Regions from separate parts of the Micromonospora sp. NPDC049903 genome, predicted to be linked through region 4. Evidence: riboswitches for the same ligand, from Rfam matches in the RefSeq annotation. Region 4 holds a riboswitch; each other region holds the start of a gene.
What was found. A riboswitch is a leader RNA that binds a small molecule or an ion and turns the genes downstream of it on or off. The one in region 4 is predicted to bind cyclic di-AMP.

Region 1: another riboswitch for cyclic di-AMP. It lies ahead of ACIBO1_RS15400 (C39 family peptidase); the one in region 4 lies ahead of ACIBO1_RS24575 (coiled-coil domain-containing protein).
Region 2: another riboswitch for cyclic di-AMP. It lies ahead of ACIBO1_RS03150 (coiled-coil domain-containing protein); the one in region 4 lies ahead of ACIBO1_RS24575 (coiled-coil domain-containing protein).
Region 3: another riboswitch for cyclic di-AMP. It lies ahead of ACIBO1_RS10970 (NlpC/P60 family protein); the one in region 4 lies ahead of ACIBO1_RS24575 (coiled-coil domain-containing protein).

What each region holds. Positions count from the first base shown of each region.
Region 1 covers NZ_JBITKL010000008.1:75,844-82,805, forward strand. The annotation lists gene ACIBO1_RS15385 (acyltransferase family protein) at 1-942, shown strand, start outside; gene ACIBO1_RS15390 (hypothetical protein) at 1,067-1,471, shown strand; gene ACIBO1_RS15395 (hypothetical protein) at 1,649-2,413, shown strand; cyclic di-AMP (ydaO/yuaA leader) riboswitch at 2,722-2,863, shown strand; gene ACIBO1_RS15400 (C39 family peptidase) at 3,087-3,950, shown strand; gene ACIBO1_RS15405 (alpha/beta fold hydrolase) at 4,030-4,764, shown strand; gene ACIBO1_RS15410 (CDP-glycerol glycerophosphotransferase family protein) at 4,771-6,468, opposite strand; gene ACIBO1_RS15415 (D-ribitol-5-phosphate cytidylyltransferase) at 6,502-6,962, opposite strand, start outside.
Region 2 covers NZ_JBITKL010000001.1:764,534-771,495, forward strand. The annotation lists gene ACIBO1_RS03125 (heavy metal translocating P-type ATPase) at 1-706, opposite strand, end outside; gene ACIBO1_RS03130 (hypothetical protein) at 717-1,706, opposite strand; gene ACIBO1_RS03135 (heavy-metal-associated domain-containing protein) at 1,732-1,941, opposite strand; gene ACIBO1_RS03140 (metal-sensitive transcriptional regulator) at 2,060-2,356, shown strand; gene ACIBO1_RS03145 (YibE/F family protein) at 2,833-4,212, shown strand; cyclic di-AMP (ydaO/yuaA leader) riboswitch at 4,379-4,510, shown strand; gene ACIBO1_RS03150 (coiled-coil domain-containing protein) at 4,514-5,530, shown strand; gene ACIBO1_RS03155 (carbonic anhydrase) at 5,612-6,310, opposite strand; gene ACIBO1_RS03160 (helix-turn-helix domain-containing protein) at 6,507-6,815, shown strand; gene ACIBO1_RS03165 (hypothetical protein) at 6,911-6,962, shown strand, end outside.
Region 3 covers NZ_JBITKL010000004.1:290,380-297,341, reverse strand. The annotation lists tRNA gene ACIBO1_RS10990 (tRNA-Gly) at 88-161, opposite strand; gene ACIBO1_RS10985 (zinc metalloprotease) at 376-1,377, shown strand; gene ACIBO1_RS10980 (pyridoxamine 5'-phosphate oxidase family protein) at 1,445-1,978, opposite strand; gene dcd (dCTP deaminase) at 2,058-2,636, shown strand; gene ACIBO1_RS10970 (NlpC/P60 family protein) at 2,692-3,732, opposite strand; cyclic di-AMP (ydaO/yuaA leader) riboswitch at 3,745-3,881, opposite strand; gene ACIBO1_RS10965 (NlpC/P60 family protein) at 4,061-5,074, opposite strand; gene ACIBO1_RS10960 ((Fe-S)-binding protein) at 5,328-6,962, opposite strand, start outside.
Region 4 covers NZ_JBITKL010000020.1:33,916-40,877, reverse strand. The annotation lists gene ACIBO1_RS24600 (hypothetical protein) at 1-255, opposite strand, end outside; gene ACIBO1_RS24595 (hypothetical protein) at 457-609, opposite strand; gene ACIBO1_RS24590 (STAS domain-containing protein) at 947-1,312, shown strand; gene surE (5'/3'-nucleotidase SurE) at 1,316-2,140, opposite strand; gene ACIBO1_RS24580 (1-phosphofructokinase family hexose kinase) at 2,137-3,102, opposite strand; gene ACIBO1_RS24575 (coiled-coil domain-containing protein) at 3,338-4,420, opposite strand; cyclic di-AMP (ydaO/yuaA leader) riboswitch at 4,425-4,557, opposite strand; gene ACIBO1_RS24570 (cation diffusion facilitator family transporter) at 4,709-5,626, opposite strand; gene ACIBO1_RS24565 (HelD family protein) at 5,693-6,962, opposite strand, start outside.

The DNA of each region.
Region 1 (6,962 bases), on a different contig from region 4:
CTCTGGTTCGCCGACCCGATCAACCCGGTGGCCGCGCTGGAGAACCTGTTCCTGCTCCAGGCGTGGGACCCGCGACCGGGCTACTTCTACAGCGTCAACAACGTGAGCTGGTCGCTCTCCTGCGAGCTGTTCTTCTATCTCTGCCTGCCGCTGGCGTTGCCGCTGGTCCGCCGGGCCAGGCCGTGGATGCTGTGGGCCGTGGTGATCGCCATGCCGCTGCTGATCCTGGCGCTCTGGCCCGGTCAGTTGCTGGTGCCGGAGCAGAGCCGGTGGTGGTTCGCCCAGATCTTCCCGCTGGTGCGGTCGCTGGAGTTCTGGATGGGCGTGGCCGCCGCCGAGCTGATGCTGCGCGGTCGCTGGCGCGGGCCCCGGCTGCCGCTGGCCACCGTGATCTTCGTCGCGACCTGGGTGGCGGCCTCGCAGTGGATCCGGGCCGAGCTCTGGGCGGCCCTGCTGTCGGTGGCGTACGTCCTGGTGATCGCGGCGGCGGCGGACGCCGACGTGCACGGCCGCCGGTCGCCGCTGCGCTCCCGGCTGATGGTCTGGCTGGGCGAGGTCTCGTTCGCCTTCTACCTGGTGCACGTCTTCGCGATCATGACGATCCTGCGGCTCACCGGAGACTGGGGCACCGGCCTGCCCGGCTGGTGGGGAGTGCCGGCGGTGATCGGGTTCCTGCTGCTCACCCTGGCGCTGGCCGCGTTGCTGCACCGCTACGTGGAGCAACCGATGATGCGGCGACTCGCCCCGAGCCGCGCCGCTTCCGCCCCGCCACCCGCCGCCGGGGCCGCCGGGCCGCCCACCCAGCCGCCCGCAGAAGCGGGCGCGGAGCCGCCTGCGGGCTCGCCCGTGCAGCCACGTACCGGGTCGCCCGCCGGGCTGCCGAGGCAGCGGGTGGCGGGTGACGAGCCGAGCACCGCCGGTCGGCGCGACCCGCACCGCTGAGTCCATGGTGGATCGTCCTCCTCGGCCGTCCGACCTGCTGTTTCGTGTGTCATCGGCGGCGCGTCGCCGACGCGACACGCCCGTCGCCGATGCGATTCGACGGTGGTGGCGGTAGCGTGACGATGTGCTTCCCGTCGCGTCCGCCCGTCCCCTGTGGTGGCTGGCGCGCTGGGCGACGCGGCTGCTGACCGGGTTCGCGGTCGCCGCCGCGTTCACCCTCGGCGCCTGGGCGATGCCCGCCCAGAGCGGCCCCGCCGGGCACCCCGCCGTCGACCGGGTCGCGTCGTCCGTCCTGCTCGCGCAGTCGCCCCACGCAGGCTGGCAACCCACGTCCTCCGGCACGCTGGTCGCAGTGGCCGCCACCGGGGTCGTCGACCGTGTCGACCCGGTGGGCGTACCCGGACTGCTGCCGGAGGCGCGCCCGGAGGCGCAGCGGCCCGCCGCGACGGCGGTCGCGGGTCCGGCGACATCCGTCCCGACGACGGTCGCACCGGCCGCTCACGGTGCCCGCGCCCCACCCGGCGCCTGACCTGACGCCTCGCTGCGGCCCGCCGACCGGACTCCGCCGCAGCCCGTCCCGCAACGCCCGGGACCTCTGCCCGCGATGCACCCCGTCACCGCCCGCCCGGTCCCGTGGCGCCGCCACCGGACGACCGGATGCCGGCGCGGTCCGCTGTCAGCGCACCACTGCCCACGAGGTACCGCCATGGAGAAGACCGTCCTCTACCAGTTCCTGATCGAGGTGCCCCGAGCCGCCGCTATCTGGTCGGTGCTGCTCCTGCTCGCGCTGGGCATGCTCACCGCCCTGGTCGCCCGGCCCGAACCGGACTCGTCCGGCGCCGACGAGACCACCGGCCCGGCCGACGACCCCGCCGAGGCCGAGGCGGCCGATCTGCGCCGCTACGCCGGTGAGGTGGCCGTGGCCGCCGCCGGGGCCGCGCAGAACGCCGCCCGGCGGCAGGAGGCGTGGCGTACCGCTCAGACCGCTCTCGACCGGGCCTGGGCCGGATTCGACGAGGCGGAGAGCCGGGCCCGGCGGCTCGCCGGGGCCACCGCACTGCCGGCTCCCCGCACCCCGCGCACCGCCAGCGAGTACGCCGCCCGGGAGCGCTGGCTGCACCATGCGGCGATGCAGGCGCACTGGCGCGGTGACCTGTCGGCGCGGCAGCTCACCGACGTGCTGGCGCGTCGGGCCGGCTGGGATCCCCGACTGCACCCGGCCGAACAGGAGGTGGTCCTGGCCCGGATCGTCCGCGACAACCACCGGGCCGCATACCGGGCCGCCGCCGAGCGGGAACGGGCCGCCTGGAGGGAGGCCGAGCTGGCCACCGACGCGGCCCGGGTGCTCTCCGCCGAGGCGTACGCCGCCGCGCAGCGCGTGCGGCCGAACCTGCTCCCGGCGCCCGCCGTCACCGCCGTCGCACGTCCGGCCGCAGCGGTCCTGCGGTGGCGCCCGGCGCGCGTGGGGTGACCCGGCTCGGCGACCGGATAGTCCGGCCGGATTGGGTGAGCCCGGTCACATCCATCGCCGGAACGGACGCCGGGGCGGGATCCGCCCGAGACGTGACGCGATGCCCGGAGACATTGTCTGCGGGTGGTCCACCTGTCACCGCCTGTTGCGTCGATCGCCGTCGGTCCCGTTGCGCGACGTCGCTGACCGAACGCCCGAAAATCATCGACCTGGATCATGTTTACGCAGGTCAGAGCGGGTTGGCAGGGCAATGGCCGGCCAGTAGTGTCGGCCCGTCCGATGCGGTACCCGATCGCAGGAGGCGACGCCGCATCGACCCGCCTAATCGTGGTCTCACGAACCGGGGACCCACCGCACCACTGGGGTGAATCCGCGAGCCTCGGCTCACGGTAGGGCCGTCTTCCCGCCCGAACCCGTCAGCTAACCCGGTCGGCGGTGTCGGAAGGAGCTTTTCCTCTCGTGCATCCCCTCGTCGTACCCCTTGAGTTCCCGCACCTCCACGGCACCGCGGTGCCCGCGCTCGTCGGGCCGTCGGCCACGAGCTGACTGCGACCACCGCCCCGCCCGGTATCCGGGCGTCGCCCCTCGCACGGCCGTCCCCGTACTCGGGTGGTCCTCGACAGGTCCTGTCGAGCTGACCGCCGGAGCGGTTCGCCGTGCCTCCCTGAGCCCCGTGGAGGACTCCGTGAAGCAGACCGTCACGCGCCAGCTACGCCGGCTGGCCACCGAACGCCCCTACCAGGTCGTCGCCGCCTCGGCCGCCGCGCTGGCGCTGGCCACCGGTGCCGGTGCCGTACTCGTCGGCACCGAGGACACCCCGGCCACCGCGCACACCACGACCGCCGTCGCCGAGTTGCGCGGCGACACCGCGGTCTCCCGCGCCGAGGCCCGGGTGGAGCCGACCCCGTCGACCCCGCCGGGCAGCGCGGCCCCGAGCAGCGCCGCGCCGTCGCCGTCGCCCTCGCCGAAGGCCACCTCGGCGGCTCCCTCGCCGGTGGCCACCAGTGCGAAGGCCGCCCCGAAGGCGCCGGCGCGGAAGGTCCTGGACTACGACTTCCAGGCGCAGACCACCGGCTACTACTGCGGCCCGGCCGCGGTACGCAACGCGCTCAGCGCCGCCGGTGTCGACCGTGACCAGGACACCCTGGCCGTCCAGCTCGGCACCACGTACGCCGGCACCAACTCGGCCCAGGACACCACCCGGGTGCTCAACGCCACGGTCAAGGGCGAGCCGTACTCGACCACGATGTTGCCGGGCGGCTCGGCCAGCCCGGCGCAGATGGACCAGCTCCAGGCCGACGTGGTCGAGGCGATCACCGACGGGCGCGGTGTCGTGGTGAACGTGGCCGGCAGCGCCACCGACACCGGCGGCGGCTGGCACTCCTTCCCCGGTGGTCACTACGTCGCCGTGGTGGGCTACGAGGACGACGGTCGACTGGTCAAGATCGCCGACTCGGCCGACGCCTCGTACTACTCGTACTGGATGACCACCATCGATCTCGCCCACTGGGCCGCCACCCGCGGCTACTCCTCCTGAGATGTAAGGAAGGGTCCCCTGCTAACGCCTCGTGCATAGCAGGGGACCCTTCCTTCCCTCCAAGTGGCAGACTTCGCGCATGAGCGAGGAGTCGGGCGACCGGGCGGTGCTGGTGCTGCTGCACGGGATGGGTGGCACCGGCGACGTGTGGCTGCCCTGGGCGCCGCTGTTGCAGGAGCGGTGGCCGGGCCGGTGGTCGGCCCCGGATCTGGCCGGTCACGGCGCCGCGCCGCCGCTGCCGGAGTACTCGTTCACCGCTCTCGCCGACCGGGTCGCGGGGAGTCTCGCCCCCGGTGACCGGATCGTCGTACTCGGACACTCGCTCGGCGGGGTGGTCGGCCTGGCGCTGGCCGCCGCCGACCGGGGCGTGGCGGTCGACGCGGTGGTGGGCCTCGGCATCAAGGCGGTCTGGTCCCCGGCGGAGCTGGCCCGCGCCGCCGACCTGGCCGCCCGGCCGGTCACCTGGTTCGGCACCCGCGAGGAGGCGGCCCGGCGGTACCTGCGGGTGGCCGGCCTGACCGGGTTGCTCGGCCCGGAGCAACCGGCGGTGGACGCCGGGCTGCGGCAGGTGGACGGGCGGTGGCGGCTGGCCATGGACCCGGCCGCCTTCGCCGTCGGCGAACCCGACCTGGCCGCGCTGCTGGCGACGATCGACGTGCCGGTCCTGCTGGCCCGAGGCGAACACGACACGATGGTCACCGACGACCAGCTCCGGGCGTACGGCGTACCCGTGGTCACGTTGCCCGGTCTCGGTCACCACGCCCACGTCGAGGACCCGGCGGCGGTGCTGGCCCTGCTCGACCCCTGGCGCTGAGACCGCTCAGGTGGCGCTGGGCAGCGCGGCGTCGGTCGTGGCCCGGGGTGCCGGGGCGGTCCAGGTCGGGTCCAGCTCCCGCCGGGCGGCGCCCAGGAACGCCTCGGCGTACGACTCGGCCGGGAAGTCGCCCAGGTAGCGCCGACGGGTCGCCCAGCGCGCCTCGGCGAGCGGATCGGTGTCGAGCAGCCGGGTCAGCACGTCGTCCAGGTCGGACATGTCCCGGCGCAGCACGTAGCCGGTGGCGGCGAGGGGGAACCGCTCGACGAACCGGTCACCGTCGACACCGGTGTCGGTGACCACGTAGGGCTTGCCCGAGTACAGCCAGTCGGAGACCACCCCGGAGACGTCGGAGACCAGGGCGTCCGCCCGGTTCACCGACTCGGCCAGGGTGAGCCGCCCGGCGGCGGCGCCGAACACGTGCTGACGGCCGGTGCGGGAGCGGTCGGCGGCGAGCAGTTCGTGCAGCCGGGCCAGGCGTCGGGCCGAGGCCGGATGCTGGTTGGTGTACGGGTGGGCGCGCAGGATCACCGTGGCGCCCCGGTCGAGCAGCCGCCGCAGCAGCGTCTCTGCCATCGGCAGCGAGCAGTAGTCGGCGTCGGCGTGGTGGCCGGTCCAGGTGGGGGTGTAGAGGACGGTGGGGTTCGTCAGCCCCCGCGTCGGCTGGTGGCGTACCTCGATCGCCTCGACCTGCGGGCGGCCCACCACCACGAACTTCTCCGCCGGGATCTCCACCCCGGCGCGGGCGTACCGGTCGATGGCCGCCTCGCCGGCCACGAAGATCCGGTCGAAGATCGCCGACACCGGGTTGGCGCTGGGCGCCTTGTCGCTGTCGCCGTGGTGCAGTTGGACGTGGGTGAGCTGGGTGAACCGGATGCAGTGGCTGTTCTTCGCGCCGTGGTTGACGTAGAACGCCACCCGCAGGCTCGGCACCAGCACCTCGTCCATGGTGCGCAGGGTGGGGCAGTAGACCACCGGGGCGGTGGTGGCCGCCGCGATGGCGGGCAGGAACTCCGGCTCCCGCAGCATCACCACGAACGGCCGACCGATCCGTTCCAGGTACGGCAGCCACATGGTGACCTGGTACTCCGACCCGGGCGGGGCGGAGAAGTGGAGCACGAACTCCGGCTGGTGCCGGCGCAGTGCCCGGGTGACCGCCGACCCGCCGGCCGCCGGCCGGAACCGGCGGCGGGCCAGGTCGAGGGTGACCGCCCCGGCGGCGGCGCCGACCGGCAGGCAGAGCAGCAGGGCGACCACGGCGGGCAGGCCGGCCAGGGCGGCCACGGCCAGCGCGGCGAGCAGCCCCGCCACCGCGTCGTCTCCCCGGGCGGCGACCTGCGGCACCCAGGTGCGTACCGGCAGGTTGGCGGCGCGGATCTCCAGGTTGCCGGCGGTCCGCAGCGGCCCGGTGACCAGCACCAGCCCGAGCAGCACCAGGGCGGTGACCACCAGGATCGGGTCGAAGCCGCCGTCGAGCTGTCGGGCGTAGCCGACCAGGATCCCGGCGGCGAGCAGGGCGGTCTCCGCGACGCTGTCGGCGCCGGGTCGCACCCGGCGCTCCCAGACCGTGGCGGCGAGCGCGGCCACCGCCAGCCCGAGTCCCCAGGTGGTCGCGCCGGTGAGCGCGAGCACCAGGAACGCCAGGACCGCACCGCCGGTGCTCAGGCCCCGGGCGGCCAACTTCGTGACCAGGTCACCACGCATCTCGGCGCTGCCTTCGTGCTCGGCGTCGGCGGGTCAGCCGACGCGGGTGCCGCTGCTGGCGTCGGCCTGGGTGGGTACCGGGGCGGGAGCCGGCGTCTCGCCGGGCGGCCGGCGTACGTCGATCACCTGGCCGGTGAGTTCCGAGATCAGCACGTCCAGCGAGGCCTGGGCGACGGTCTCGGCGGCGAGCAGGGTGTGCTCGGGCTCCGCGCCGAACGCCTTGGTCCGCATCGGGGTGGCCGTCCGCTCCGGGTTGATGATGTTGACCCGTACGCCGAACTCGGCCCACTCGTCGGAGAGCGCCTGGGTCAGGTTGACCAGCGCCGCCTTGGTGGCCGAGTAGAGCGCGTAGTCGGCCCGTCCCCGGGTGTAGGAGCTGGAGGTGTAGAGCAGGAGCTGGCCCTTGGTCTGCTGGAGGTAGGGCAGGGACTGGCGGGCGACGGTCACCGGGCCGACGAAGTTGACCTGGAGCACCCGGTCGATGGTCTCCTGGT
Region 2 (6,962 bases), on a different contig from region 4:
GCAGGGCCGTGCCCGCGGTCCGCTTCGCGCGGGCCTCGAAGTATCGCCCGGCGAGGATGAACGCGGTGACCCCGGCCGCCGCCTCCAGATAGATGTGGCCGGTGCCGTCGGTCCGGCTGATCGCGAAGCTGAACGGGTGGGTCATGCCGGGCGTGCCGGCGGTGCCCAGGAACAGCGCCCAGATCGACCAGCCGAACGCGGCGAGCGTGCCCACCGAGACCAGGGTGTCCATGGTCGCCGCGCCGTGCCGCAGGTTGACTAGGGCGGCCCGGTGGAACGGCAGTCCGCCGTAGACCACCACCGGGGCGGCCAGCGTCAGCGACAGCCACTGCCAATAGGTGAACTGCCAGGCCGGCACCATGGCCAGCGCGATCACCGGCACGCTGAGCACCACCGAGACCCACAGACGGGTACGCAGCACACGGAGCTCGTCCACCGGCTCGGCGACTTCCGGCGTGTCCTGCCTGGGTGGTGGCACCGCCGCCGTGTAGCCGGTCTTCTCGACCGTGGCGATCAGCTCCTGTGGGGTGACCGGGTCGGCGTAGGAGACGGTGGCCTTCTCGGTGGCGTAGTTGACGCTGGCCTGCACGCCGTCCAGGCGGTTCAGCTTCTTCTCGATGCGGGCGGCACAGGACGCGCAGGTCATGCCGCCGATGGACAACTCGATCAGGTTCGCTGCCGTGGGCAGGGGTCGACTCGTGGTCATGGCTGGTCCCTCAGTCGTGCCCGTGTCCGGGCGTACCGTGCCCGTCGTCCGGCGCGGCGGTGGGGCCGACCGGGACGTGCACCGGGTCCCCGACGTGCACGGTGAACTCGGCGGTGCGTACCACCCCGCCGTGGCGGAAGTCGAGATAGAGCCGGTAGGCACCGGCGGACGGGAACTCGGTGGCGAAGCTCACCCGGGGTCCGGGCTCGGTGCGCCCGTCGTCCGGCACCCCCTCCGGGTGGACGTGCAGGTACGCCAGGTCACCCTGCCGCAGCGCGACCAGGTGCCCGTACGCCCCGAGATACGGCTCCAGGTCGGTGACGGGTACGCCGTCGCGCTCGACGGTCAGCGTCAGCGTGGACGAGCGGCCCGGCTGCGGCGTGCCGTCCAGGGTGACCGTGTAGTCGTCGACCGTGGCGGTGGGTGCCGGGGCGGGCAGCGGCCGTTCGGTCAGCGTGCCGGGGACGGTCACGTCGACGCCGAGCGTCAACGGCTCGCCACCGGTCGGGGTGAAGTCGGCGAACGCCCGCCACACTCCGGGCGCGGTGAGCGGCGTGGCGACCCGCCAGGTGCCGTCCGGCGTCAGCTCGGGGTGCACGTGGCGGAAGCCGGAGAGGTCACGCCGGGCGACGATCAGGTGCATCGGCTTGTCGTGCACCACGTCGTAACCGGTCACCGGCCGGCTGTCCGGGCCCGTGATCCGGAAGGCGAACTCGCCCGCCGGGGCCTCGACCGGCACGAGGGTGTAGCCGCGCTCGGAGACGAGGAGCCCGCCGGGCAGGTGCCCGGCCGCGCCCGCGTCGTGCCCGGCCTTGTCGTCATGTCCGGCGTTCTCGTCGTGCCCGCCCTGGTCCGGGCCGTCGCCGTGGCCGGTCGCGCCGTCGTGGCCGGTCGCGGTGACCGGGGCCGTCGGGCCGGTCACCTGGCCGACTCCGTACGCGGCGGCGAACACCGCCGCGAGGCCGAGCGCGAAGCCGCTCACCTTCGTCGCCGTGTTCATCGGGACACCTCGGTCTCCGGTCGCCTCAGGCGGCGACCAACTCGTAACCGGCCTCGTCGACTGCGGCCCGGACGGCGGCCGGGTCCAGCGGCTGCGCGCTGGTGACGGTGACCTGACCGCTGGCCAGGTCGACCTGGACGTCCTCGACGCCGGGGATCGCGCCGACCTCGGCGCTGACCGCGCTGACGCAGTGGCCGCAGGTCATGCCCTGCACCTGGTACGCCGTGGTGACCATGGCAACTCTCCTCTCCAGGGCCCGTCCACCCGGGCCGGGCACCCCGTCGAATACCCTCGGGGGGTATCCACAACTGTGACCGTACCATACCCCCCAGGGGTACGTTATCCTCGTGTTCATGAGCACACCCGCGCCGATCCGCGGCTACACCGCCAGCAAGGACCAACTGCTCGCCCGGCTACGTCGTGTCGAGGGGCAGGTACGCGGCGTCGAGAAGATGGTCGACGAGGATCGCTACTGCATCGACGTGCTCACCCAGATCTCCGCGATCCAGGCCGCGCTGGACAAGGTCGCTCTCGGCCTGCTCGACGGGCACGCCCGGCACTGCATGCACGAGGGCGCCGCCGAGGGCCGCGCCGACGAGATGGCCTCCGAGATGATGGCCGCCGTCGGCCGCTTGATGAAGCGCGGCTGACCCGCCCGTCGCCTGATGAGGCGCGGCTGACCCGCCCCACCCGCACGCCCGGCCGGGAGTGTCGTCTCCGACGCCCGCCCCCGACACACGCTCGCGACCTGCGTTCCGATGCCGACCTGGCTACCATTCGCCACGATGGCCAGCCGACCCGGAAGCCTCCCGGCCCCCGCCCGCCGTCGGGCACGCACCACCGCCGCAGCAGACCTTCGGCGGCCCGTCGCCGTACCCCCGACACGGTCGCGCCGCACTGCCGCCGCCCGCGTGTGGCGGTGTGACACGGCCGCAGCCCTGCCGCGGTTGCGCACCCGGGCCGCAGCCCTGCTGCGGTTGCCGAGAGCCGGCCCTGCCCTCACGGTACGCAGCCATCCTGCCACGCTCGGGCCATTCCGGATGCCCGCCGCAGCGGCCGACCGGCGGCGCTGAACCTTCTCGCCCGCCGGTACGTAGTTCGCCTTGGAATCGTTGGGAGACAATGAATGGGCGCCGACCACACCCGTTCCGCTCCGCCCACCCCACCCCGGGTGCGGCGGATCCTCATCGTGACGGTGGTCCCCCTCTTCCTCGTCACCCTGGTCGCCGCGCTCATCCTCTGGCCCTCGGACCCGCCGCGACCCGAGGCCGCCGACGACACGCCTCGTTACCACGGCACGGTCACCCGGGTGGTGAACGAGCCCTGCCCACCGAACCCGGTCGTGCCCGAGGGCACCCCGACCACCGCCGGGCAGCAGTGCGGCACGGTGACCGTACGGGTCGACAACGGCCCGGACGAAGGTCAGGACGTGCAGACGCCGCTGCCGGACGGCCCGGGAGCGCCACGGGTCAGCGTCGGCGACGAGATCATCCTGGTCTCCCTGACCGATCCCGAGGACCCCTCGCTCAGCTACTACAACATCGCCGAGCACCAGCGGGGTAAGCCGCTGATCTGGCTCGCGGTGCTGTTCGCCGCCGCCATCGTGGCCTTCGGGCGGCTTCGCGGCCTGGCCGCGCTCGGCGGTCTGGCAGCCAGTTTCGCCATCCTGATCACCTTCGTGCTGCCCGGCATCAGTGCCGGCCAGCCGCCGTTGGTGGTCGCCATCGTCGGCGCGGCGCTGATCATGTTCGTGGTGCTGTACCTGACACACGGCATCTCGGCACAGACCTCGGTGGCCGTCCTCGGCACGCTCGGCAGCCTGGTGCTCACCGGCCTGCTCGGGCTGGCCGCCACCCGGGCCACCCACCTGACCGGCTTCGGCAGCGAGGACGCCACCACGCTGTCCATGTTCCGGGGCGACGTCGACCTGCACGGCCTGCTGCTCGCGGGCATCATCATCGGCTCGCTCGGCGTGCTCGACGACGTCACGGTGACCCAGGCCGCCGCCGTGACCGAACTGCGTCACGCCAACCCGAGCTTCACCCGCCGGGAGCTGTACCGCTCGGCGACCCGGGTCGGCCGGGCCCACATCGCCTCGGTGGTGAACACCATCGTGCTGGCGTACGCGGGCGCGTCGCTGCCGTTGCTGCTCCTGCTCACCGCCGACACCCGCGCGCTCGGCCAGATCGTGACCAGCGAGTTCCTCACCCAGGAGATCGTCCGCAGCGTGGTGGCCACGCTGGGGCTGGTCGCCGCCGTACCGCTGACGACCGCACTGGCCGCGCTGGTGGTCACCGCCGGACGGCGGGACACGCCGGAGCCCGGCGGGTCCGGCGGCCACGACGACGGGCCGGACGGCGGCGGCCCCACTCCCCCGACTCCCCGGCCCGGTACGGACCGGACCGAGGCCCTGCACGCGCTCAGCACCGCGCGTGCGCGTGACACACCCCCCGCCACCGGATCGCGGTGGCCCGACCCGGACAGGAGCACGGACACCACATGGTGACACCCCGCAGCGTGACCGCCCCTGCCGACACGGTTCGTGCCCGTGTCGTTGGTCACCCATCGCGATTACGAAATGACGCATCTAGCCGGGTTCGGGGCGTAGAGACCGACATGGACCGTCGGGTAACCTCACAGCCGGTCACCGACGAAGGCGCGCAGCGGCGCCTGCGGTGCCACCGCCCAATCGCCGCGAGGCGAGCCGGGGACCCAGGTAGGTGGGGTGAATCCGCGTCAGCGGTAGGGGCCACTTCCGTTCCGAACCCGTCAGCTAACCCGGTCGGCGGTCGATGGAAGGGAAAGAAGTGACGGCACCCCTACGCCGCTGGATGACCCCTGTGGTGGCCGTGTTCGCCGCGTTCGCCGTGTTCGCCGGGCCCCTGCCGGCCATGGCCGCGCCGAACCCACCCGCGCCAGCCGAGCACGACGACGACCCACCGATGCTCAACGACCTGATCGAGTCGGCGAACCGCGACTTCTCCAAGGCCAAGAACCAGCTGGAGCGGTCCAAGAAGCGCCAGCTCAAGCTCGACGTCGAGCTGCGCCGCGCACAAGCCGACCTCGACGCGCTCCGGCCGCAGGTCGCCGAGATCGCGACGCAGTCGTACCGCACCGGCCGGGTGGGTGCGATAGCGATGTTGTTGCAGAGCAACGCGCCGGACTCGTTCATGGACCGCGCGTCCGCCCTGGACGAGTTGAACCTGTTCAACGACAAGAAGTTGGGCGAGGTCAACACGATCCGGGAGCGCGCCGACCAGGCCAAGCTCGCCTCCGACGCCGAGGTCCGTGAGCAGCAGAAGCTGACCAACGACATGGCGCGCAAGAAGACCGAGGCGGAGAAGTCACTCCGCCTGGTCGGTGGCGAGAGCCTGACCGGTGGCCTGGTGGCCGCCACCTCGCCGGTCGCCCGGGTGGCGCCGAACCGCGCGTCCGACGGCAGTTGGAAGCCGGAGTCGTGCAGCCAGAAGGACCCGACCACGTCGGGCTGCATCACGCCGCGCACCCTGCACATGTACAAGGAGGTCAAGCGGGCCGGCTTCGACCGCTTCGTCGGTTGCTGGCGGCCCGGTGACAAGTTCGAGCACCCCAAGGGCCGGGCCTGTGACTGGTCGTTGCAGAACAGCGGGTTCAGCCCCTGGCACAACAACGACACCCGGATCTACGGCAACAACCTGGCGGCCTTCCTGGTCCGCAACGCCGACCGGCTCGGCATCTACTACGTGATCTGGAACCGGCAGATCTGGTTCCCGACCGAGAACAGGTGGCGGTCCTACAGCGGCCCGTCCAACCACACGGACCACGTGCACGTGTCGCTGCTCTGAGCACCGTCCGGGTGACATGCGAGGGCCGCTCCGCCGTCTGGCGGAGCGGCCCTCGTCGTCCGTGTCGGGCAATCCGGCGGATCAGCCCACGGGCGTGACCACACCCGACATCTCGGCAGGTTCCGCCGCGACGGTCCGCACCTCACCGGCGGCCAGCCGGTACGACATGCCCACCACCGCGCACCCGCCTGCGGCCACCTCGGCGGCCAGCGCCTCGGAGGACTCCAGCATCGCCTCGACGGTCTGCGCGATGTGGATGTCGACGATCGCGTCCAGGTCGTCGACTCCCGCCTGCTCGGCCCGGCGCAGGCTGGGCACCACCGCGTCCACCACGGCCCGCAGGTGCCCCGACGGAGCGGTGCCGGTGGCCGCCGCGGCCCGGGCCGCCTGGACGGCACCGCACGAGTCGTGCCCGAGCACCACCACCAGCGGCGTACGCAGCACGCTCACCGCGTACTCGACGCTGCCCAGCACCTCCGGGCCGATGGTGTGCCCGGCGGTACGGACCACGAAGAGATCACCCAGCCCACGGTCGAAGATGATCTCCGCAGCGAGCCGTGAGTCGGAGCAGCCCACGATCACCGCGAAGGGGTGCTGCTCGGCGGCGACGGCGGCCCGGTGGCTGGCGTTCTGGTTGGGGTGCCGGAGCGTGTCGGTGACGAAGCGGCGGTTGCCGGCGACCAGCTCGGCGAGGGCGCGCTCCCGCGAACCGGGAAGGTCTGCGGTCAGGTACTCGCGTTCGGGACCGGGCTGCGCTCCGATCGTTCCGGGTCGACTCATCCGGCGTCACCTCGCCTCTCGGTGGAATGCCTGGTCATCCCGGCCGGCGCTGGCCACGGGCTGCCACCAACCGTCACACGCAGCGCAAGGCACGTCAAGCTATGCGTGATCTGCATTTCATGTATTCCAGAACGCTTGCCAATCGAGCCGAGCGGGCGCGAGCGCAGCTCCGGAACACGACAGGGCAGGCCATACGATGGCGGGCATGGCGACCTCAGACGAGCGAGAAAGCACCCGCAACTGGACTTTCCTGACAAACCACGCACACGTACTGCTCGCCATCGCCCGCAACCCCACCGCCCGGCTGCGCGACGTCGCCAGCGAGGTGGGGGTCACCGAACGCGCCGCCCAGGCCATCGTCGCCGACCTGGAGGCGGGCGGCTATCTGCATCGCACCCGGGTGGGCCGCCGCAACGAGTACACCCTCAACCCGGCCGGCCGGTTCCGCCACCCGGCCGAGGCCGACCGCCAGGTCGGCGACCTGCTCGCCCTGTTCACCGACTAGCCCGCACCGTCCACAGTCGACCACGTGGCGTGGTTCACCGATCCCATCCCACTCGCGCCCATGCGTTATCGGCACGGGGGCGATAGGTTGAACACGTGTCGTCTGTCGCGCTCGCCCGTCCCTTGTGGCCGGCGACGCTGCGCACGC
Region 3 (6,962 bases), on a different contig from region 4:
GTGCCCGCAGCGGGCACAGCCAGTCGGAAGAGCGGTCGGCATGAATGAAGCCCAGGTCGGGAGCGCATCCTGACCTGGGCTTCACGCTGGAGCGGGTGACGGGAATCGAACCCGCACTGTCAGCTTGGGAAGCTGATGTTCTGCCATTGAACTACACCCGCAAGCGGCACCACTGTACCTGAGCCACCGCCCCGGTGCACCCAGCCACCCCCGCCGACCACCCCGCCCGGCCCGCCTCCGCACGCTGCGCAAGAAGTTGCATGCCGGCAACACATAGCCATTCTCAAATTTGTCTATGCGTTGTAACGTCTGGCCCACGTTTCCCGCACGGCGCGACACAACCCCCCAGTCGCGTCGCCAGAAAGAGGTGGGCTTATGGGACTCCGTCCCGTCCTGCTGAACCGGCGGATCGCCGGCATCGCTTCGACGTCGCTGGCGGTGGCGCTCGGTGTGGCCACGGTCGGTCTGCTGCCGGCGGCCACCACGGCTGCCATTCCGACGGCTGCCGCCGTCTCCGCCGACGAGGTGTGTGAGGACCCGACGGGCACTGCGGCCCGGGTCCGGGGCGACGCGGTCGTCAAGCACGACCCGAACGAGTTGACCATGGCTCAACTGCACCAGCGGGAGTCGGAGTTCGCCGACCTGTTGCAGGAGCGGGCCAAGCGGGTCGGTCAGCGTACGCTCAGCGCCCAGGCCGCCGCGGCCTCGGTCACCATCCCGGTGGTGGTGCACGTGATCCGCAAGGACACCACCCGGGCCGGCGGGAACATCCCCGACTCGATGATCCAGTCGCAGATCAGCGTGCTGAACCAGTCGTTCGCCGGTGCGACCGGCGGTGCCGCCACCGCCTTCGCCTTCCAGTTGCAGAGCATCAACCGGGTCACCAACACGTCGTGGTACCCGATCCGGCAGGGCTCCACGGCCGAGCGGCAGATGAAGACCCAGCTCCGTCAGGGCACCAAGGGCACGCTCAACATCTATCTGGGTGCGCTGAGCAATGGCCTGCTCGGCTGGGCGACCTTCCCGCAGACCACGCTGAACGTGATGGACGGCGTGGTCGTGCTCAGCGAGTCGCTGCCGGGTGGCACCGCCACCAACTACAACCAGGGTGACACCGGCACCCACGAGGTCGGCCACTGGCTGAACCTCTATCACACGTTCCAGGGCGGCTGCTCGGGCAGCGGCGACCAGGTCTCGGACACTCCGGCGGAGGCGTCGGCGGCCTACCAGTGCCCGACCGGTCGGGACACCTGCTCCACCACGGGGCTGGACCCGATCACCAACTTCATGGACTACACGTACGACACCTGCATGTACCAGTTCACCCCGGGCCAGGCGACCCGGATGATCAACGCGTGGAACACCTACCGCGCGTAGCGCGGCAGTCGTCGGCGCGTACCTCCGGTGCCGGTCCCGCCGTCAGGCGGGACCGGCACCGGTCGGTTCAGGCGGCGCGGACATGTCGGGCCGCGCGGGTCCGGTGGGGCGTGGGCCGGGCGGCCTGCGGGGTGGCGCCGGCCGGGTCGAGCCAGACCTGCACGGCCGGCTCACCGACCAGCCCGCCGGTGGCGGCGCGCTCGTGCCGGGCGAGCATCGCCACGTCGACGGTGAACTCGAACAGACGCCAGTCGGCGTGCGGGGCGGCGCGGGCCGCGAGCGCCAACCGGGCCACCGTGGCGTCGTCGGTGACGGGTCGGGCGCGGCCAGCGACGTACGCCTCGTCGTCGCTCTCCTCCGCCGGGAACGAGTGCAGCGCGTAGCGCCCGTCGCGTTCCAGGTCGCGCCGCTTCGGCGAGTCGATCACGAAGCAGAAGAGACCGTCGGCGGTGATCACCGGGGAGACCGGGTGCACCCGGGGCCCGCCGTCGGCGCGGACCGTGGCCAGGTAGCCGAAGCCCGGGCCGTACTGCTGCATGAGAAGGCGGATCCCGTCGGCGAGTCGGGGCTCGTCGACGGCGAAATCGGACCAGGAAGCCATGCCGACATCCTATCGAACATACGTTCTAAGCAGGTAGTCCGACACGCAGGTCACGACTACCGGCCGCTAAGGTGTGGCGATGCTGCTCTCCGACCGCGACCTGGTCTCCGAGATCAAGGCCGGCACCCTGGCGCTGGAGCCCTTCGAGCCCACCCTGGTGCAGCCGTCCAGCATCGACGTCCGCCTGGACAAGCTGTTCCGGGTGTTCAACAACCACCTCTACACACACATCGACCCGGCCACCCAGCAGGACGATCTCACCTCGCCGGTGGAGGTGCCCGACGGCGAGCCGTTCGTGCTGCACCCGGGCGAGTTCGTGCTCGCCTCCACGCTTGAGGTGATCTCGCTCGGCGACCAGCTCGCCGGCCGGCTCGAAGGCAAGTCCAGCCTCGGTCGCCTCGGCCTGCTGACGCACTCCACCGCCGGCTTCATCGACCCCGGCTTCTCCGGTCACGTCACGCTGGAGCTGTCCAACGTGGCCAACCTGCCGATCACGCTCTGGCCCGGTATGAAGATCGGCCAGCTCTGCATCTTCCGGCTCTCGTCGCCCGCCGAGCACCCGTACGGCTCGCTCGTCTACGGCTCGCGCTACCAGGGGCAGCGCGGCCCGACGCCGAGCCGCGCCTGGCAGAACTGGCGTACCTGGCCGACCCGCTGACGACCGGCGGGCCCGCGCTGCGCAGACGCGGGCCCGTGGTCGTCCGCCCGGCGACTCAGCCGGGTCGGCCGAAACTGTGGATCGGACTGGTGTCCATCCGCTTCATCGCGATCGGCTTGCCGGCGCGGGAGGCGTGCACCACCCAGCCGCCGCCGACGTACATCCCGACGTGGTGCAGGTCTCGGAAGTAGAAGACCAGGTCACCCGGGCGCAGGTCGCCGCGACCGACCGAGGCGGTGACCTGCCGCTGCCGCGCCGCGTTGTGCGGCAGCGCCACCCCGGCCCGCGCCCACGCGGCCAACATCAACCCCGAGCAGTCGTACGCGTGCGGCCCCTCGGCACCCCACGAGTACGGCTTGCCGATCTGGGCGCACGCGAAGGTGACCGCCTCACCGGCCGGGCCACCCGGATAGGTGGCCGGACAGGGCGCCGGCCGCAACGGACCACCACCCCCGTCGTCGTACGCCCGCAGCCGCAACCGTTGCAGCCGCTCGATCTCGGTGTCGATCTGCCGCCGCTTCCCGGCCAGGTCAGCCTCGGTGCGGGTCAGCTCGGCGATGGTGCGGTCCAGTCCGGCTCGGGCGGCGGCGAGTTCGTCCCGCAGCTCACGCGCCTGGCGTACATCCTCCTGCTGGAAGCGGGCGTACCGGTCGAGCACGCCGAGCTGGGCGACGACCTCGCCCGGCGACCGGCTGCCCAGCAGCGTGTTCACGGCGCGCACCGGCTCGCCGCGGTACGCCCGCGCGGCCAGCGCGCCGACCCGCTTCATCGCCTCGTCCACCTGCTGTTGCAGCGGGGCTATGCGAGCGGTCAGGGCGTCCGCCTCCCGGCGGGTGCCGGCCAGGTCCTGCCGGGTCGCGTTGTGTCGTTCGATGACGGCTTCGAGCCGGTTCCAGTCCTCGTCGATCTGGCGCTCGATGTCGTCGACCGTGGGGTCGGCGTGGGCCGCCGTCGCGCCGCCGGTCAGCAGGACGGCGGTCGCGGCGAGTGCGGCGAGTGCGGTGGTGCAGCGGTACCAGCGGAATCGCGGCGCATCCGTCGTCGGGCCGGGCTTCGCCGACCGGTACGACGGAGGCCGCGGGGCATGGTGTGCCACCGGGCTGCGTACTCCTTCTTCCCAGACCGCCTACCGGGTTAGCTGACGGGTTCGGGCGGGAAGGGGACGCCCTACCGCGACCATCGCGGACTCACCCCGGGAACCTGGGTCCCCGGCTCGCTCGGACAGCGACTCGGCGGTGTCGGACCGTCACCGCCCCGGGTGGGCGGTTGTGCCAGCGGCCCGACGATTGACCAGCGTAGGGACGACCAGCGTCGATACGCAACACACCCACACCGTCACTCTCGGTGCATTAATCCGACAACGAAGAAGGCCCCCGGTCGCTTGACCGAGGGCCTTCCGTGGTTCCTGCGTACGCGCTCAGGCGTCAGCCTGGTCGACGGAACCCGGCGACCGGCATCGTCGTGATCGGCGAGACGTTGACCGGGACACCGGCACGCGCCGCGTGCACCATCGTGTTGTTGCCCAGATAGATCCCGACGTGACTCACGTCGCTGCGGAAGAACACGAGGTCACCGGGGCGGGCGTCGGCCCGCGAGATCGCCTTGCCCTCGCGCCACTGGGCGCCGGTGAAGTGGGTCAGGGAGATACCCGCCGCCCGGTACGCGTACTGGGTGAGACCGGAGCAGTCGAACGAGTTCGGCCCGGTGGCACCCCAGACGTACGGCTTGCCGACCTGCGCGCAGGCGGTCCGGATGGCCGTCCGGGCCGCGTCGCTGACCACACCGTTGATGGTCGGGCAGTTGGTGGTCTTGACCGTGGTCACCGGAAGGGACCGCTCCAGCCGCTTGATCTCGGCGTCGATCTGCTTCTTCTTCGCCGCAAGCTGCTTCTGCTTGGCCTCCTGGTCGACGATCAACGCGTCGAGCGTGGCCTTCTGGTCGTCGTACTTCTTGCGGATCTTCATGACGCCCTCGAGCTGGCGGCGCTCCTCCCAGGCGAGCCGGTCGAGGAGGGCCATCTGCTCACCGAGCTGGTCCGGCTTCGCGTTGAGCAGCACCGCGCCGAGTTCCTGCGACGGGCCGGTGATGTAGTACCGGGAGGCGAGGCCCGCGACCCGGTTCATCGCCAGCTCCGTTTCCAGGGCCAGCGGCTGGATCTTCTTCTCCAGCTTCTCGGCCTTCTCGCGGTTGACCCGCAGCTCCGAGCGCACCTTGTTGAACTGCTCGATGGTGGGTTCGAGCTGCTGCCACTGCTTGTCGATCTGGCGCTCGATCTCGTCCACCGACGGCTCGGCGTACGCGGGCGCGGCGACCAGACCAGCACCGACCGCAGCGGCGGCGACCAGGACGACCAGACGGCGAGCGACCTTGCGCAGCCCGCGCGCGGGGGTGGGGCGTCCCGGCGCATGACGATGGAGGGGCATGGTTGCCACCGGCACCGACTCCTTTGCGACCGACCACCGGGCGTCCCGCTAGCGGTAAGGGGCGAGACAGACGACCCACGGCGGTCGGTGCCTCACATTAGGGGAACGCGCGCGGCGGAATCAAGGCGACCAACGGCTCATTCACCTTTGCGCGACCGATCGCACACAAAGGGTGTCGACCAATTCGTTACAGTTATCTACGCCAATATAAAAATCGGGACGTGTCGGCATCCGTACAGATGCCGCCACGTCCCGACGTACGCGCTGGTCACCCGGCGACCGGCTCGCCCTCCTCGGCGCCCCGGGCCTGCTCGGGCTTGACCGAACGCAACAGCACGCTGGCCACGTCGACCACCTCGACCTGGTCGCCGGCGCCTTTGCCGTTGACTCCGTCACTCAGCATCGTCGAGCAGAACGGACAGCCGACCGCGACGGTCCTCGCACCGGTGGACATGGCCTCCTCGACCCGATCCACATTGATCCGCTTGCCGATCCGCTCCTCCATCCACATGCGCGCGCCACCGGCGCCGCAGCAGAAGGAGCGCTCGCTGTTGCGCGGCATCTCGACCAGGCCGTCGTCGGCGCCGACGGCGCTGCCCAGCACCTCGCGTGGCGGGGTGAAGACCCGGTTGTGCCGGCCCAGGTAGCACGGGTCGTGGTAGGTGACGCCGCCGTCGACCGGCTGCACCGGGGTCAGCTTGCCGGTGGCGACCAGGTGCGCCAGCAACTGGGTGTGGTGCACCACCTCGAACTCGCCGCCGAGCTGGCCGTACTCGTTGCCCAGGGTGTTGAAGCAGTGCGGACAGGTCGCGACGATCTTCCGCTTGGCCTTCTCGCGGCCCTCGAAAGCCTCGTTGAGCGTCTCCACGTTCTGCTGGGCGAGCATCTGGAAGACGAACTCGTTGCCGATGCGGCGGGCCGGGTCGCCGGAGCAGGTCTCGCCCTCACCGAGGATGGCGAACGAGACGCCCGCCTCGTTCAGCAGTGTGGCGACCGCCCGGGTGGTCTCCTTCGCCCGGTCCTCGAACGCACCGGCACAGCCCACCCAGAAGAGGTACTCGAAGTCCTCGACCTCACCGACCCGGGGCACCTCGAAGTCGAGGCCCTTGGTCCAGTCCTCCCGGGTGTTCTGCGGCGCGCCCCACGGGTTGCCCTTGTTCTCCAGGTTGCGCAGCATCACGCCGGCCTCGGAGGGGAAGTTCGACTCGATCAGCACCTGGTAGCGGCGCATGTCGACGATGTGGTCGACGTGCTCGATGTCCACCGGGCACTGCTCGACGCAGGCGCCGCAGGTGGTGCACGACCAGAGCACGTCCGGGTCGATCACGCCGCCCGCCTCGGCGTCGCCGATCAGCGGCTTCTCCGCCTCGGCGAGCGCCAGCACGTCGAGGTGGGCGAGCTGCGCGGCGGTGGCCTTCTCCTCGCCGGTGAGGTCCTTGCCGCCGCCGGCCAGCAGATAGGGCGCCTTGGCGTACGCGTGGTCGCGCAGGCTGAGCACCAGCAGCTTCGGCGACAGCGGCTTGCCGGTGTTCCACGCCGGGCACTGCGACTGGCACCGGCCGCACTCGGTGCAGGTGCTGAAGTCCAGCAGGCCCTTCCAGGTGAACTGCTCGACGTGCGCGACGCCGAACTGATCCTTCTCCGGATCGGCCTCCTCGAAGTCGAGCGGCTTGCCCTCGCTCATCATCGGCCGCAGCGGCCCGAGGCCGGAGCCGGACGCACCCGGCTTCCGCTTGAAATAGATGTTCGGGAAGGCCAGGAAGCGGTGCCAGGCGACGCCCATGGTCACGTTCAGCGAGATCACGATGAGCCAGGTCATCGAGATCGCGATCTTGACGAGGGCGGCGACGCTGACCCCGGACTCCCAGTCCGGCAGCACCGAGCCGACCGCGTGACTCAGCGG
Region 4 (6,962 bases):
GCCGATCAGCAGGGTCCAGGGCAGCGCGGGGCGGCGTCCGGCGAGCGCGTCGAAGGCCACGCTGGCCCGGTGCCGCGCCTCCTCGGCCGCCGATCCGACCAGGTCACCGGCGTCGTCGGCGAAACCGGCCGAGGTGTGCCGCGCCGAGCGGGCGGCGTCCCGGATGCTGTCGCCCGCCGAGACGAGGTGTTGCCACGCCTGGTCCGTGATCTGTTCCGGCTTGCTGCGACGGTCCAGCAGGTTGCTTCCGAACATGTGGTTCCCTCCTCGACAGTGCCGAAGCCGGTGGCCGGGCAGACCTCGGACGTCGGCGGTTCGCCACCGAGGCTGTGCCCCGCCGGACGCCACCGCAAACCACAGTGCCCGCGTGGTCGGTGTCGGCCGCGTGGACGTCGCCCGTGCACGGGCGACGGCTCTCGCCGGCCGGCGTACCGGATCACCCCTGGGACACCACCATCACCCCTGGGACACCACCGCGACGACCGCCGCGCGGGCGAAGTCGTCGTCATCGTCATCGTCGTCGTCATCGCCCCCGCCGCCGAACCCGCAGGCGAGCAGGAGGGCGAGCAGGGCGCTGACACCGGCCAGACCGGCGAGCCTGCGAAGCATCGCGTCGTCCCTTCGTCGTGGTCGTCATCGGTGATGCTAGGCACACTCCGCCACCGGCACCGGCTGGTCGCAGGTCAGGCCGTCGGCTGGCGGGGCACGCCGGGGTCCCGGATATCGGACGGGCGAGCCGCGGCCCGCTACCCTGGTTCGTCGGTGCGAGCCTCGGCTTGCTCCAAGTGATAGGACGTAATAAGTCCGGATATGGGCGATTTGACGCGCCGATGTCCGCGAATTGCTCATCCCGAGGGGTGGCGACCGAGGCCGTCGGAGGAATACTCTCGGTCGCGGCCCGCGTACTGATGAGGCGCCCGTCGTACGGGCGAGTGGAGGTGCTCGCGTGAGCCTGTCGATCCTGCAGACGGTTCGGCCCGGTGGTGTCATCGAGATCGCCCCTCGGGGCGAGATCGACGTCGACACCGCGTATGAGGTGAAAGAGGCCATCGCCGAAGTGCTGGCCAAGGGGCGGCCGGCCCGGATCGAGCTCAACATGCGGCTGGTCACCTTCATCGACTCGGTGGGCATCAGCGCGATGGTCGCCGGCTTCCAGACGGCTGAGGTCAGTGGCGTCAAGCTGATCGTCACCGAACCCAGTCGGTTCGTGCACCGACAGCTCTGGGTGACCGGGCTGCTCGGTCTCTTCGGCGCGCCGGAGCCGTACTACGCCGGTGCCGCCGCCACTCCCGAGGTCCTTCCCGGCGGCTGACCGTCAGTCGCCGTCGAGACCGGTCAGGTTCACGTCGGACACCTCGGTAACGGCGCGGACCGCCGTCACCGAGGCGTACCCGTCGGCGAGCCACGCCAGGTCGGTCCCGGGCTGCACCGCCTGACCGGGCTCCTCCAGCGCGGTCCGCACGAAACCGTGGCCGGCCTCGGCGACGGTCATCTGCACCTGACCGAAGGTGGCCAGACCCGCCCGGCGTACGCCGCGCAGCCGGTCCAACGGCACGTCCGGCGAGTTGACGTTGAGCACGCTCTCCACCGGACCGGCGGTCAGCCGGGGGAGCAGGTCCAGGGCCACGTGAGCGGCGGTGGCCCAGTTCCGTTCGGCGTCGCGTACCCGGGCCGCGGCGGCCACCGCGGCACCTCCGCTGACGGCGGTCGCCTCCCCGACGGAGAGCACGTCCAGTGACACCGCCAACGCCCGGCAGCCGTTGGCAGCGGCGGTGAACGCCGCACCCACCGTGCCGGAGTGCAGCACCGCCCGGCCCGCGTTCGCCCCCCGGTTGATGCCGGAGAGCAGCACCGACGGCGGCGGCCCGAACGCGCCGTGCACGGCGATCAACGCGATGAAGCCGGGTGAGCCGCCGACCCCGAAGGCCGGTACCCCGGCCAGCTCCGGCAGCGGATGCTCACGGACCACCACCTGCCCGTCCTGCTCCACGGCACTCATCGCGGCGCTGGTGCCGCTCGCCTCCTCCAACGGTGCCGCGACCACCACGTCCAGCCCTCGGTCGACCGCCGCCCGGGCCAGCGCATGGATTCCCGGCGCGGCGATCCCGTCGTCGTTGGTGATCAGCACGCGCAACGTCATGCGCCACCCACCCGGTGCGCCAACTCGTCGGGGGTGGTGCGTTCCTGCCGGCGGACGCCGGCCGGCTCCAGGCGTACCCGGTCCACCAGGCCGGTGATCGAGTCCAGCCGCCCGGTGCCCAGCCCGTGCCGGGTGACGTTCAGCGCGCCGGCCGCCGCGCCGGTCCGGATCGCGGTGCGTACGTCACCGCCGCGCGCCACCACGGCGGCCACGCTGGCGGTCATCGAGTCTCCCGCACCGCGCGGGTCGGCCGCCTCCAGGCGGGGCATCTGCACCTCGAAGACCTCGCCGTCGACGAGGGCCAGCGCCGGCTTGTCGGCACGGCTGACCACCACGTTCTCGGCGCCGGTGGCGTGCAGCTCGTACATCGCCCGGGTGAGCTGCTCCTCGTCGTCGTCGGCCGCGCGGCCGTCGGCGATCAGCTCCTCGTGGCTGACCTTGACGAAGAACACCCCGCTGTCCAGCACGGCGGTGAGGTGGTCGCCGCAGAGGTCCACCACCACCCGGCTGCCGTTCGCGCCGAGGTCGGCGGCGAAGCGCCGGTACAGGTCGGCGGGGACCAGCGACGGGTCGTTCGGGCCGCTCAGGATGCTCACCGCCGCCCGCAGTCCCTCGCCCAGCGACAGGTTGTAGAGCTCGTCCAACTCGTGTCGACTCAGCGGCTGCCCGGTCACGTCGACGATCTCCTGCCGGGTGCCCTCGCGGCGGTCGTGTACGTACCCGCCGCTGCCGCCGGAGTCCCGCGCCACCACCTTGAGGTCGACGCCCTCGCTGACCAGCAGGGGCTCCAGCACCTGCCCGATCTCGCCGCCGAGCGCGGTGCAGAGCACCACGTCGACGCCGTGCGACAGCACCATCCGGGCCTGCCAGACGCCCTGACCGCCGGGGTGCAGGTGCAGCTCCGGAGTCTCGTTGGGCTGGTCGATCGTGACCGTGAGCAGTGGGGTCGGCGCGAAGACCATCACATGTCCGGTCGCCGCGCTCACGACGCACCGTCGCACTGGGTCCGCTGCGGTCCGCTCATAACCGTTCCTCCCGGTCGCCACGAAATGTCCGCTTCGATGTCGACGGTAACCAAGGTGGCCGCAGAGCGCGCGGCGACGGGCGGGGCGGAACCGAGGCAGCCGCCTCGGAGTGCGGGAACGACGACGCCGGGTGGACCACCCGCGAGGGCGGCCACCCGGCGTGCCGTGTGGATCAGTACACCGACAGGTGCACGTGGTTGGTGTGGTCGCTGGACGGGTCGCCCCGCGCGCCGCTGTACGTCCGCCAGCCGCTGCTCGGCAGCCAGATCTGCTTGTACCAGATCACGTAGAGCACGGCGAGACGGTCGGCGTTGTTGACGTAGAACGCCGCCAGGTTGTTGCCGTACGTCCGGTCGCCGCCGGTGGCGACCCCGCCGAAGCCGTTCTTCTGCGCCGCGAAGTCGCAGGCCCGACCCTTCGGGTGCTCACCCGAGCCGCCCGCGCGGTAGCAGGAGACGTACCGGGTGAAGCCGGCCGCCTTGGCCTGGTTGAGCGCGTGCAGGGTGCGGGGCGTGATGCAGCCGTTGGCCGGGGTGGGGTCGTTGACGCTGCACGACTCGGCCGGCCAGGAGCCGTTGGAGTTGCGCGGTGCCGGCTTGGCGGTGGCGCTGCTGGAACCGCCGCCACGTGCCGGGGTCCGGCTGGCCCGCTCCTGTGCCGCGGCCCGCTCGGCGCGCTCGGCGCGTTCCTCGGCCACGGTCAGCGAGCGCTCGGCCTGCTCCTTGCGCTTGGCCATCACGGCCACCTGCTTGCGCTGCTCCTGCACCTCGACGTCGAGGGCCTGCTTGGTCTTGCTGACCTCGTCCCGGGTGGTCCGCAGGTCCCGCAGCGCGCGTTCCTCGTTGGCCGCCACCGCGTCCAGCGCCGCCGCACGGTCCATGAAGCCGGCCGGGGAGCCGCTGTTGAGCAGCGCCGACGCGGCACCGAGCCGGCCGCCGCGATACGCCTGCGCGGCGATCTCGGCTACCTTGTCGCTGCGTTCGGTGAGCTGACCCTCGGTCGTGGTGAGCTGCGCGGCCAGCTTCTTCTGCCGGTCGACCGAGCGGTCCAGGGCGGTCTTGGCGTCGAGGTAGCCCTTGCTGGCCGCCTCCAACTGGGCGCGCAGCGCCGGTGTGCCGCCCTCGTCGCCGACGTCACCGGGGGCTGCGGAGGCAGCGCTGAACGGAGCGAGCGCGGCGCCCAGGGCGAGGGCGAGCCCCGCAGCGATCAGGGCCGCCGTACGGGCGGCCGGTCTCACGGTTGCCACTGCTGGCATGCACATGTCCTTCCGTCAGCCGCCGACCGGGTTAGCTGACGGGTTCGGGACGGAAGATCCCTACCGCTGGACGCGGATGCACCCCTGGAACATGGTTCCCCGGTTCGCCCTGGCGGGCGATTAGGCGGCGGTCACCGCCGGCACCGTCGAGTGCCGCCTGGCGGAGACCGGGTCCGAGCCTACCGGTGCTGGTGGGGCTGGTGCAGCCGGTGTGACTCCTGGTGTTCCCCTGATCACCAGTAAACCAGACAAATGGGATTCTTGTTGCCTTTCGTATTCCTCGTCCCGCTACCACTCCACCGTCCCACAGGCACCTGCGCTCGTCCCGGGCTCGATCTGCAACGTGGCGTGCGCGATGTCGAAGTCCTCGCGCAGTGCCTTACGGGCCGCGCGGAGCACCGTGCCGACCTCGACGCCCTCGGCGGTGGTCAGGTGGGCCGAGGCCACCTCCATCCCGGAGGTGAGCGTCCAGACGTGCAGGTCGTGGACGCTGGCCACGCCGGGCACCGCGGCCAGCCGGTCATGCACCGCAGTGACCTGGAGGTGCTCCGGGGCTGCCTGCACCAGGATGCGGACCGCCGCCCGGCCCAGACGCCAGGTACGCGGCAGGATGAACGCGCCGATCGCGACCGCCACCAGCGGGTCCGCCCACCACCAGCCGGTCAGCGCGATCAGCGCCGCCGCCGCGATCACCCCCAGCGAGCCGAGCAGGTCGGCCAGCACCTCCAGGTACGCCCCGCGCAGGTTGATGCTCTCCCGTGCCCCGGGTCGCAGCAGCGCGAACGCGACCAGGTTGGCGAGCAGGCCGAGCGTGGCCACCACCAGCACCGGCCCGGTACGCACCTCCGGTGGGTCGCCGAACCGGCGTGCCGCCTCGACCAGCACGTAACCGGCGACGCCGACGAGCAGCACGGCGTTGGCCAACGCGGCGAGCACCTCCAGCCGATAGAGGCCGAAGGTGCGTTGTGGATGTGTGTCCACGCGTCGGGTGGCGGTCACCGCCGCGAGCGCCATCCCGATGCCGAGCACGTCGGTGAACATGTGCCCGGCGTCGGAGAGCAGGGCCAGCGAGCCGGTCCACAGGGCGGTCACCGCCTCCACCACCATCAGGGCGGCGAGCAGCACGAACGCCGCCCACAGCCGGCCGGAGTGGCGGTGTGCGGCGTTCGACACCGAAGCGTGGTGGTGGTCGTGGCCCGCGCCCACGCAGACACCTTGCGTGCTGCGCCCCGCCGGGGACGGATCTATGCCGACATTGCTATATGTGCGCGCTCAGCCGGTCGGGTCGATCGTGGTCAGCCGCTGGGTGGCCCGGGACAGGGCGACGTAGAGCGTACGCACGCCGGAGCCCGGATCGGCACGGATCTCACCGGGGGCGACCAGCACCACGCCGTCGTACTCCATGCCCTTGGCCTCCAGGCTGGTCACCACCTGGAGGCGCTCGCCGCCGAGCCCGCCCAGCCAGGCCGCGACCTCGTCCCGGCGCGGCACCGGCGTGATCACCCCGACGGTGCCCTCGACCTCGCCGAGCAGCGCGCTCGCGGCGGTCAGCACACTGGTTTCCAGCTCCGCCGCCGGCACCACCAGCTCCACCGGGTCGACCCCGGTGGTCCGCACGGCGGTGGGCAGGGCCAGGTCCGGGTACGCCCGCCGGATCTCGGCCGCCGCCACCGCGAAGATCTCCGCCGAGTTGCGGTAGTTGGTGGTGAGCGTGAACCGGTGCCGCCGCCGACGACCCAACGCCTGGTCCCGGGCCCGGGACAGCTCCTGCGGATCCCCCGTCCACGCGGTCTGCGCCGGGTCGCCCACCACCGTCCACGAGGCCAGCCGACCGCGTCGGCCGATCATGCGCCACTGCATCGGTGACACGTCCTGCGACTCGTCCACCACCACGTGCGCGTAGTCGCGGTAGTCCTCCGGCCGCTCCCGGGCCGCCTGGCGGGCGGCCCGCTGCCGGCCGGCGTGCGTGCTCAGCTCGCGTACCCCACCGGCGAGCTGGAACGGGTCGCGCTTCGCGCGGGCCGGACGCACCGGCTTGCCGAGCAGCGCGTCCAGCTCGTCGAGCAGCGCCACGTCGGCGACGGTCGGCACCTCGGCGGCCAGCCCCCGGTACGCCTGCTCCAGCAGCCGGATCTCGGCCCGGGACAGCAGCCCGGCGGCGTACCGGCGCAGCCGCTCCGGATCGGCCAGCCAGCCGAGCACGTGCCGGGGATGCAGCCGGGGCCACCACGCCTTGAGGAAGTCCCGGAAGTCCGTCCGGTCGATCAGCTCGTCCTCGAAGGCCCGCTGCTCGGGCAGCCGGGCGATGCCCAACCGGCGGGCCTGCGCCCAGAGCGCCGCCAGGACGCCGTCGAAGCCGGCCCGGCGTACCTCGTTGCGCCGCGCGCCCCGGGCCAACGCCCGGTCCCGGATGGCGTCCAGCTCGGCCCGCTCCAACCGCAGCAACTGCCCCCGGTAGAGCAGCCGCAGCTCGGCCGGGGAGTCGGGTACGCCGTCCCGGGCCGCCCGCTCCAGCAACCGGCGCATCCGCAGCGACCCCTTG